DNA from 2 places in the Erwinia sp. TECH1 genome. Region 2 is predicted to be linked to the other one. Evidence: predicted binding sites of a transcription regulator. Region 2 holds the regulator's gene; the other holds the start of a gene.
The links. The regulator sigma-54, encoded in region 2, starts transcription at its own class of promoters, with help from an activator protein. The targets are predictions, from matches to a motif close to GTTGGCACANNTTTCGCTNT.
Positions count from the first base shown of each region.

Region 1: a site for sigma-54 is predicted at 2,480-2,499, ahead of hydN (electron transport protein HydN). Genes of this name have one in related genera too.

Region 1 covers NZ_JBSRZK010000001.1:1,122,735-1,127,689, forward strand. Annotated here, with positions in the region: gene fdhF (formate dehydrogenase subunit alpha) at 1-1,852, opposite strand, end outside; gene hydN (electron transport protein HydN) at 1,875-2,420, opposite strand; gene hycI (hydrogenase maturation peptidase HycI) at 2,602-3,087, opposite strand; gene ACVWZ0_RS05150 (formate hydrogenlyase maturation HycH family protein) at 3,080-3,499, opposite strand; gene ACVWZ0_RS05155 (NADH-quinone oxidoreductase subunit B family protein) at 3,553-4,347, opposite strand; gene ACVWZ0_RS05160 (formate hydrogenlyase complex iron-sulfur subunit) at 4,344-4,901, opposite strand; gene ACVWZ0_RS05165 (hydrogenase large subunit) at 4,913-4,955, opposite strand, start outside.
Region 2 covers NZ_JBSRZK010000001.1:4,245,854-4,250,808, forward strand. Annotated here, with positions in the region: gene lptA (lipopolysaccharide ABC transporter substrate-binding protein LptA) at 1-330, shown strand, start outside; gene lptB (LPS export ABC transporter ATP-binding protein) at 334-1,059, shown strand; gene rpoN (RNA polymerase factor sigma-54) at 1,108-2,541, shown strand; gene hpf (ribosome hibernation promoting factor) at 2,564-2,851, shown strand; gene ptsN (PTS IIA-like nitrogen regulatory protein PtsN) at 3,045-3,527, shown strand; gene rapZ (RNase adapter RapZ) at 3,617-4,471, shown strand; gene npr (PTS phosphocarrier protein NPr) at 4,468-4,740, shown strand.

The DNA.
Region 1 (4,955 bases), 3.1 Mb from region 2:
CCTGCGCATCCTGCGGATTGATCTGCACAAAACCCGGCTCATCCGCCAGCGTTTGCAGCGCGGAACAGTTGCCGGTCATTGAGCGGCAGGAGTAGTGGCCGACCTCGCGCACGGTACAGAGCACCAGCGGATAATCTGCGTCCGGCACCTCGGCCGGCGCGCGCCATGGCGCGGCAAAAAGCTGGCCTTTGCCGGTTGGCGTGGTGAAACGATTGTCCTGATAGAGATAAGGCGTACCGGGGCTGTCCAGCGTGGTGCAGGGCCACTGCACGTGTCCCAGCGTGCCCATTTTTTCATAGGTAGCGCCGTAGAACAGCGGACAGAGTTCGCGCATTTCATCCCAGATTTGCTGGTTATCGTTGTAATGCATCGGATAGCCGAGTTCCGTTGCCAGCAGGCTGATAATTTCCCAGTCACGCTTAACGTTATCTTTGGGTTCGATAGCTTTTTCAAAGCGCTGAAAGCCGCGATCGGCGCAGGAGAATACGCCGCCGTGTTCGCCCCAGGAGGTGGCGGGTAAAATGACGTCAGCCTGCTCGGCGGTTTTGGTCATAAAGATATCCTGCACCACCACAAAATCCAGCGCCTCAAACCCCTTGCGCACCAGGCTTAAATCGGCTTCGGTCTGTAGCGGATCTTCCCCCATGATGTAGTAGGCTTTGACTTGCCCTTCCAGCGCCAGGTGCGGGATCTCGGTAATGCGATGGCCGATTTCCGCATCCATCCGCTCGACGTCAATACCCCAGGCTGCGGCAAATTTTGCCCGGACCTGCGGATCGGTCACCGACTGATAGCCAGGGAACTCATTCGGCAGCACGCCCATATCGCAGGCGCCCTGCACGTTGTTTTGCCCGCGCACCGGGCCGACGCCGACGCCAGGCCGGCCCAGATTGCCGGTCAGCAGCGCCAGGCCAGCGAGGCCTTTCACCACGTCGACAGCCTGACCAAACTGCGTCACGCCCATCCCCCACATAATGGTCGCGGAGGGCGCAGCAGCAAAGGTGCGCATAGCCTGACGGATTTGCTGAGCGGACACGCCGGTCTGTTCGGCAACCGCTTCCGGCGAATAGTCGGCCAGCTGGCGACGGTACTCGTCAAATCCTTCCGTATATTTCGCCACGTAGTCACGATCGTAGAGATCTTCTTCGATCAGCACGTAGGCAAAGGCGTTAACCAGCGCCATATTGCAGCCGTTTTTGATTTGCAGATGCTGGTCGGCGATACGGGCGGTTTCGATGCGGCGGGGATCGCAGACAATGATCTGCGCGCCTTTTTCTTTGGCTTTTATTACGCGGCGAGCCACGATAGGGTGGGAATCCGCACAGTTATAGCCGATCACCAACAGGCATTTGGAATTTTCAATATCGTTGATGGAATTGCTCATGGCGCCGTTGCCGAGCGTGGCCTGTAAACCGGCCACCGACGGGCCATGACAAACGCGGGCGCAGCAGTCGACATTATTGGTGCCGATCACCGCGCGGGCAAACTTCTGCATGACATAGTTGGTTTCGTTGCCGGTACCGCGAGAGGAGCCGGTATGCATAATCGCGCGCGGGCCGTGCTTCTCTTTGATTTCTTTCAGGCGCTTAGCGGTATAGCGGATAGCTTCATCCCAGCTGACTACTTCGAATTTCCCGCCCTTCTGACGGCGGATCATCGGCTGCGTCAGGCGCGGCGTCAGCAGTTTAGTGTCGTTGAGAAAATCCCAGCCATAGTAGCCTTTCAGGCACAGCTCACCCTGATTGGTTACGCCATCGGCGGCTTCGGCACGGAGAATTTTATTGTTTTCCACGACCAGGTTCAGCTTGCATCCGGCCCCACAGTAAGGACAGACGGTGGTGACTTTTTTCATCTTATTTTTCCTCTTTCCGGGGTTAAAACAGCAGGCCGGAAGTGCTGGCAAGCGCCGCACGGCGGCGTTTTTCTACGTTCATTTCCTTGAGCCGATCGCGGTCAACGGTCAGCAAGGCCTTGGTCGGACAGACTTCCTGACAGGCTGGGCCTTCTGCACGGCCCTGACACAGATCGCATTTATGCGCTTCGGCTTTATCTGCGACGGCGGTCATCGCCGCCGCGTTCTGACGAAAAAGGGGTTTGACCACGACCTCCATCGCGCCATAAGGGCAGGCGACGACGCAGGTTTTGCAGCCAATGCAGTGCTCCTGCATTACCTGGATTGCGTCGCCGCTGCGCACGATTGCGCCGTTCGGACAGACGTTGGCGCAGGGGGCATCTTCACACTGGCGGCACAGCACCGGCGTACTGAGGTTGACGCTTTTGATCACATGCAAACGCGGCGTGAAGGTGGTGGTATTGAGCTGCGAGATATCCTGCGACAAGCTGTGAGCCATCACGCAGGCGATTTCACAGGTACGGCAGCCGATACATTTTTGGGGATCGGCAATGATGAACCGGTTCATCTGAATCTCCTGATTCCATTAAATAAGCGGCCGACGGATCCCGGCCTTATGGCGGAGGTAATGCATAAAGCGTTCCAGCCAGAGGGTTTATTTTTTCTTATTTATTTTCAATGCGTTAATAAGGGTTCGTGGGGAGTGACTGTGGTCTGTCGGCCGTATCGTCATTTTCCCGACACTTATGTCATGTTGGCCTCGGGCGAAAAGGCGCGATGCCCAGGCCCGTCTCCAGCAGAGGAAGCCGCTGATAAAGCTCGCCAACCGCCCGCTCGACCGCTGGGCTAAGGGGATAGTAAAAAGCCACCACATCGGGCTGGATGCCGACAAAGGTAATCTGCGGAATAGCTTCCCGTAGCTGCTGAATTAAAAAGCTGAGCGGCAGCGTGTGGGTGGTCATCACGAACATTTCGGCGATATCGCTTTCGTCGATAAGGCGCATTTCGCCGGGAGCCAGCCCCATGTCGGTGGCGTCCACAATCACCAAACGATCGGGCCGCTGCTCGCGCAGGTAGCCAATATCGTTTTCCGGCGCGGCTCCGCCATCCACCACCGTCCAGCCGGGCAAAGGGGCGGCGGCGCAAAGTTCGGCCAGGCGTGGCCCGGCGCCGTCGTCGCCCATCATGCTGTTGCCCACGCATAACAGCGCGTAGCGGGAAGAGGAATTAAGCATCGTATCTCCTGACCATCAGGTACATGGCGGGGTCGTTTTCAATTTGCTGGAGCAGGGCGATCAGGCGATCGCTCCACGCTTGCTGCTCTGCACTCATCCGCTCACGGGCGTCGCGCAGCGCCAGGGCCAGCAGATGGGTGTGACTGCTGTCGATAGTGATTTCGCCAAAGCGGCGCACGCCTGCCATTTTCCGCTGGGCTTCGCTGTTTTCCGCCAGGCAGGCAATCCATTGCAGATAGCCTTGAAGCGGGCAGGTGAGCTGCGGTTGCAGACAGTCGATAACGCCAACGTGGTGACCAATCGCCAGGCTGTAGTAAACCACCTCCTGGGCTTTCTTCGAGCTACGCTGCTGCGCGCATTTTTCATCGACGAATTTGCTGCCCAAAGCGTAAAACACCACTTTGTCGTGCAGGACGCGGGCCGACGGCTGATGCCGGGCGTAACGCTGTTGGTTAACCTCGGTGCTCACAGGCGAACCTCCCCGCGCAGAACCTGCTGATAAATTTGCTGTAAATGCCCCACGATCTCCGCCAGGCGGAGATCGCCCTGCTCATCCAGCCAGTCCGCCACGCGCTGTTCTACGGACTGCACGCCGGGCGCGGCCAGCGCCTGCATAAAGCGATCGGCAATCTGGCGACCATAGCGATAGCCGGCCATGCGTCGCGCTTCGCGATCCAGCAATACCCGCAGCGGCTGCGGCAGCGTAGGGTGCAGCAACGCCGCCGGTTCAGCCGCCTCAGGGTGCTGCTGACCTTTAATTTTTTGATCGAGCAGGCCAAGCGCCATGGCAAAACCATAAATAGTGGCGGCGGGCGTGGGCGGGCAGCCGGGAATATAAACATCCACCGGCACAATCTTGTCCGTGCCGCCCCAGACGCAATAAAGGTCGTGAAAAATGCCGCCGCTGTTGCCGCAGGCGCCATAAGAGATACAGATTTTCGGGTCTGGCGCCGCGTCCCAGGCCCGCAGCGCAGGCACGCGCATGGCGCGGGTGACGGCACCGGTAAACAGCAGAATATCGGCATGACGCGGGGAAGGAACTACCTTGATGCCAAAGCGTTCGGCGTCGAACAGCGGTGAAATAGCGGCAAAAATCTCTATTTCGCAGCCGTTGCAGCCGCCGCAGTCAACCCGATAAACGTAGGCGGAACGGCGAATGTTGTTCAACAGCGTGCTTTTCAGGCTGGCGATGCTCTCGTCGAGCGTAACGGGCACCGGCAACCCGTTTTCGTCGCGTGGCCCGTGCAGGATCTGGCTCATAGCTGTGCCTCGGGGGTCAGATGGCGGCCAATATCTATCCGGCTGGATGCGGGCAGCTGATGCTTTTTCTTGCAGGACGGACAGGTTTCATACTGCTCGCGACGTTCAGCAATCTGCCGTTCACTCAGCGCTGCGCTTTCCTGTAACAGAGAAAGCGCGAAGTCGATCTCTTTCTGCACGGCATAGGGATGGCCGCATTCCCGGCAGCGGCAAACCGGGAAATCAGCGGTTTCAAACAGATCCTCTTTACGCCATACCGCCAGTTCAAATTCTTGCGACAGCCTGATGGCGGCCGTCGGGCAGACTTCCTCGCAGCGCGCGCAGAAAATACAGCGGCCCAAAAACAGCGACCAGCGGATCGCCTCGCCTTCTTCTGGCGGCGTCATGGTCAGCGCGTTGGACGGACAGGCATTGGCGCAGGCACCGCAGCCGATACACTGCTGCGCGTTGTACTGAGGTTTGCCGCGAAAGTTGGCCGCCATCTCCAGCGGTTTTGCCGGATAGGCCACCGTTGCGGTACCGGTTTTCAGCACTTTTTTAATCAGCTTTAACATGTTGTCCCTCCCTAAAGCGGCGAGTTTTTGCGTTCAATGCCGTAACGTTCGATC
Region 2 (4,955 bases):
GTGGTCACGCGTCCGAACGGCGACAGCAACAAAACCATCGTGGATGCCTGGGGCAATCCGGCAACGTTTTATCAGATGCAGGACAACGGCAAGCCCGTTAAAGGCCATGCGCAGAAAATGCACTACGAGCTGGCGAAGGATTTCGTCGAGCTGACGGGCAGCGCTTATCTGGAGCAGCTGGACAGCAACGTCAAAGGCGATCGCATCACCTATCTGGTGAAAGAGCAGAAAATGCAGGCCTACGGCAATACCGGCAAGCGCGTCACTACCGTGCTGGTGCCTTCGCAGCTGCAGGATAAAAACGCCTCCTCCCCCAAGAAGAGTAACTAAGCCATGGCGACTTTAATTGCGCAAAATCTGGCGAAGGCCTACAAAGGCCGACGCGTGGTGGAAGATGTCAGCCTGGAGGTAAAATCCGGTGAGATCGTCGGCCTGCTGGGCCCGAACGGCGCCGGTAAGACCACCACGTTTTATATGGTGGTGGGCATTGTGCCGCGCGACGCGGGCCGCATCGTTATCGACGATGAAGATATCAGTATTCTGCCGCTGCACGCGCGCGCGCGTCGGGGCATCGGCTATCTGCCGCAGGAAGCCTCTATTTTCCGCCGCCTGAGCGTGTACGACAACCTGATGGCGGTGCTGCAAATCCGTGAAGATTTAACGGCGGAACAGCGAACCGATCGCGCCAACGAGCTGATGGAGGAGTTCCATATCGCGCACCTGCGCGACAGCATGGGTCAGGCGCTTTCCGGCGGTGAACGCCGTCGCGTAGAGATCGCCCGCGCGCTGGCGGCGAACCCTAAATTCATCCTGCTGGATGAGCCTTTCGCAGGCGTCGATCCGATTTCGGTTATCGATATCAAAAAGATTATCGAACACCTGCGCGACAGCGGCCTGGGCGTGCTGATCACCGATCACAACGTCCGTGAAACGCTGGCCGTCTGCGAACGAGCCTATATCGTCAGTCAGGGACACCTGATCGCTCACGGCTCGCCTGAGCAAATCCTCCAGGATGAACAAGTTAAGCGCGTCTATTTGGGCGAAGAGTTCAGACTCTGATAAGGTGTTCAGACCGGTCAAGATTTTTAAGGAATAAGTATCCTGAATATGAAGCAAGGTTTGCAGCTCAGGCTTAGCCAACAGCTTGCCATGACGCCACAACTGCAGCAGGCGATACGTCTGCTGCAACTCTCTACGCTTGAACTCCAGCAGGAAATTCAGTTGGCGCTGGAAAGCAACCCGCTGCTTGAACAAACCGATCTTCACGAAGAAGTCGACAGCCGCGAATATCAGGAAAAAGAGGCGCTGGATACCCGCGAGGCGCTGGAACAAAAAGATATGCCGGAAGAGCTGCCGCTCGACGCCACCTGGGACGAAATCTACACCGCCGGCACGCCGTCGGGCACCGGCACCGACTACCACGACGACGAGCTGCCTGTTTATCAGGGCGAAACCACCCAGTCGTTGCAGGACTACCTGATGTGGCAGGTAGAGCTGACGCCTTTTACCGATACCGATCGCGCCATCGCCACCGCCATTGTCGACGCCGTGGATCCGACCGGCTATCTGACCGTTTCTCTTCAGGAGATCCAGGAGAGTATCGGCAACGAAGAGCTTTCTGCGGAAGAAGTCGAAGCGGTACTGAAGCGCGTTCAGCGGTTCGATCCGATCGGCGTCTGCGCACGCGATCTGCGCGACTGCCTGCTGGTGCAGCTGTCGCAGTTCGTGGATGACACGCCCTGGCTGAAAGAGGCCAGGCTTATTGTCAGCGACCATCTGGATCTGCTGGCTAACCACGACTTCCGCAGCCTGATGCGCGTCACGCGGCTGAAAGAGGACGTGCTGAAAAACGCCATGCAGCTGATCCAGTCGCTTGACCCGCGTCCCGGCCAGTCGATTAATACCAGCGAACCGGAATATGTCATCCCGGACGTGCTGGTGCGTAAAATCGGCGCCCGCTGGGTGGTGGAACTGAATGCCGACAGCGTGCCGCGCCTGAAGATTAACCAGCACTATGCTTCGCTGGGCGGCAGCTCTCGCAGCGACAGCGACAGCCAGTTTATTCGCAGCAATTTGCAGGAAGCCCGCTGGCTGATAAAAAGTCTGGAGAGCCGCAACGATACGCTACTGAAGGTCACGCGCTGCATCGTCGACCAGCAGCAGGCTTTCTTCGAGCAGGGTGAAGAATTTATGCGTCCTATGGTGCTGGCGGATATCGCCTCCGCCGTAGAGATGCACGAATCGACGATTTCACGCGTTACCACGCAAAAATACCTGCACAGCCCACGCGGTATTTTTGAACTGAAATATTTCTTCTCCAGTCACGTGAACACCGAAAGCGGCGGCGAAGCCTCTTCCACGGCCATTCGCGCGCTGGTGAAGAAATTGATCTCGGCGGAGAATCCCGCCAAGCCTCTTAGCGATAGCAAGCTGACCACCCTGCTCTCCGACCAGGGGATCATCGTGGCCCGCCGCACCGTCGCGAAGTACCGAGAGTCTTTATCCATCCCGCCCTCAAATCAGCGCAAGCAGCTGGTCTGAACGAACAGATAAGGAAGAGCTTATGCAACTCAATATTACCGGGCAGAATGTTGAAATTACCGAGCCTTTACGTGAATTCGTGGTGGCTAAATTCGCCAAGCTGGAGCAATACACTGACCGTATCGGGCAGGTTTATATTGTGTTGAAGGTGGAAAAGGTGACGCAGGTCGCCGATGCGACGCTGCACGTCAGCGGTGGTGAGTTGCACGCCACCTCGGAAGAAAAAGATATGTATGCGGCGATTGACGGCCTGATTGACAAGCTGACACGCCAGCTGAATAAACATAAAGACAAGCTGAAGCAGCATTAATTACCCTTGCAGCATTGATTATTTTTTCGCCACCCTTATCTGATAAGAATGTGGTGTAAACTAACCGGCTCGTCTTCTGATTGCAGAAGGCGGGCCGTTAATCAACGGGCATAATGCATTCGACTGATGGCCTGCCGAACGATCGGGCAGCGCCGTTTTGCCAGGCGGAAGTGAATACCTAAGTGAACCTATGATGAACAATGACCTGACACTGGAACTGAGCTCGGTCCTGAGCCTTTCCTGTACCCGCAACGGCGTGCACTGCCAGAGCAAAAAGCGGGCGCTGGAGATTATCAGCGAGCTGGCGGCCAAACAGCTTAATCTGCCGCATCAGACGATCTTTGAAGCGATCCTGACGCGTGAACGTATGGGCAGTACCGGCATAGGTAACGGCATCGCGATCCCACACGGCAAGCTGGTGGAAGATACGCTGCGCGCGGTAGGCGTGTTTATCCGTCTCGATCAGCCGGTAGCCTTCGACGCTATCGATAATCAACCGGTCGATCTGCTTTTCGCCCTGCTGGTGCCTGCCGATCAGTGTAAAACGCATCTGCACACGCTCTCGCTGGTCGCAAAACGTCTGGCCGATAAAACGGTCTGCCGCCGACTGCGCGCTGCGCAAAGCGATGAAGAGCTGTTTGCTATCATGGCAGAGGAACCACAAGCCGCCTCTTAAGCCTTTAGTGGGCCGGTCTGTCGGCCCGAGCGTATGCACAGGGAAGTTCCCCGTCCCTTTGGAAAGGCTTCAAATCAGGAGAATAAGTCATGGTGCTGATGATCGTCAGCGGGCGTTCTGGTTCCGGTAAGTCCGTCGCGTTGAGGGCGCTGGAGGATATGGGCTTCTACTGCGTGGATAATCTGCCCGTGGTGCTGCTGCCGGAGCTGGCCAGGTCACTGGCGGATCGTAACATCTCGGCGGCCGTCAGTATTGACGTGCGCAATATGCCAGAGTCGCCGGAGATCTTTGAGAAAGCGCTGACCGGCCTGCCCGACAGCTTTTCGCCGCAGCTGCTGTTCCTGGATGCCGATCGCAATACGCTGATCCGGCGCTACAGCGATACCCGACGCCTGCATCCGCTTTCCAGTAAAAATCTTTCGCTGGAAAGCGCCATCGATGAAGAGAGCGATCTGCTGGAGCCGCTGCGCTCGCGTGCGGATCTGATCGTCGATACCTCGGAGATGTCGGTGCACGAGCTGGCCGAAATGCTGCGCACGCGCCTGTTAGGCAAGCGGGAACGTGAACTGACGATGGTGTTTGAATCCTTCGGCTTCAAGCACGGTATTCCGATCGATGCCGATTACGTGTTCGACGTCCGCTTTCTGCCGAACCCGCACTGGGATCCGAAACTGCGGCCGATGACGGGGCTGGATCGTCCGGTGGCCGCTTTCCTGGATCGTCATACCGAAGTGCACAATTTTATCTATCAGACGCGCAGCTATCTTGAACTCTGGCTACCGATGCTGGAAACCAACAACCGCAGCTATCTTACCGTGGCGATTGGCTGTACCGGCGGCAAGCATCGCTCGGTTTATATTGCCGAACAACTCGCTGACTATTTCCGCTCGCGCGGCAAGAACGTGCAGTCCCGTCATCGTACTCTGGAAAAGCGCAAATCATGACCGTCAAACAAGTGGTTGAGATCAAAAACAAGCTGGGTATGCACGCCAGACCGGCGATGAAGCTGTTTGAACTGGTGCAAAGCTTTGATGCCGAGGTGCTGCTGCGCAACGAGAGCGGCACGGAAGCGGAAGCCAGCAGCGTTATTGCACTGCTGATGCTGGATTCGGCGAAAGGCGGACAGATTGAGATTGAAGCCAGCGGGCCGGAAGAAGAAAAAGCGCTGGCGGCGGTGATCGAACTCTTTAACGCTGGCTTCGACGAGGATTAATCAGCCGCTCAGACGCGCTCAGCGCCCCTGAGCGCGGTTCTTGACCCTCAAGCGTACCGTTCCTCTCGGCGGCGCTTATTACGCCCCTGAGCGCTGTCCTTGCTCGTGATGCTCTGCACACACTTATGCACCTCTGAGCACGGTGCTTTCTCCACAGCGTACCTTTTCCTCTCGGCGTGGCTTATTACGCCCCTGAGCACTGTCCTTGCTCGTGA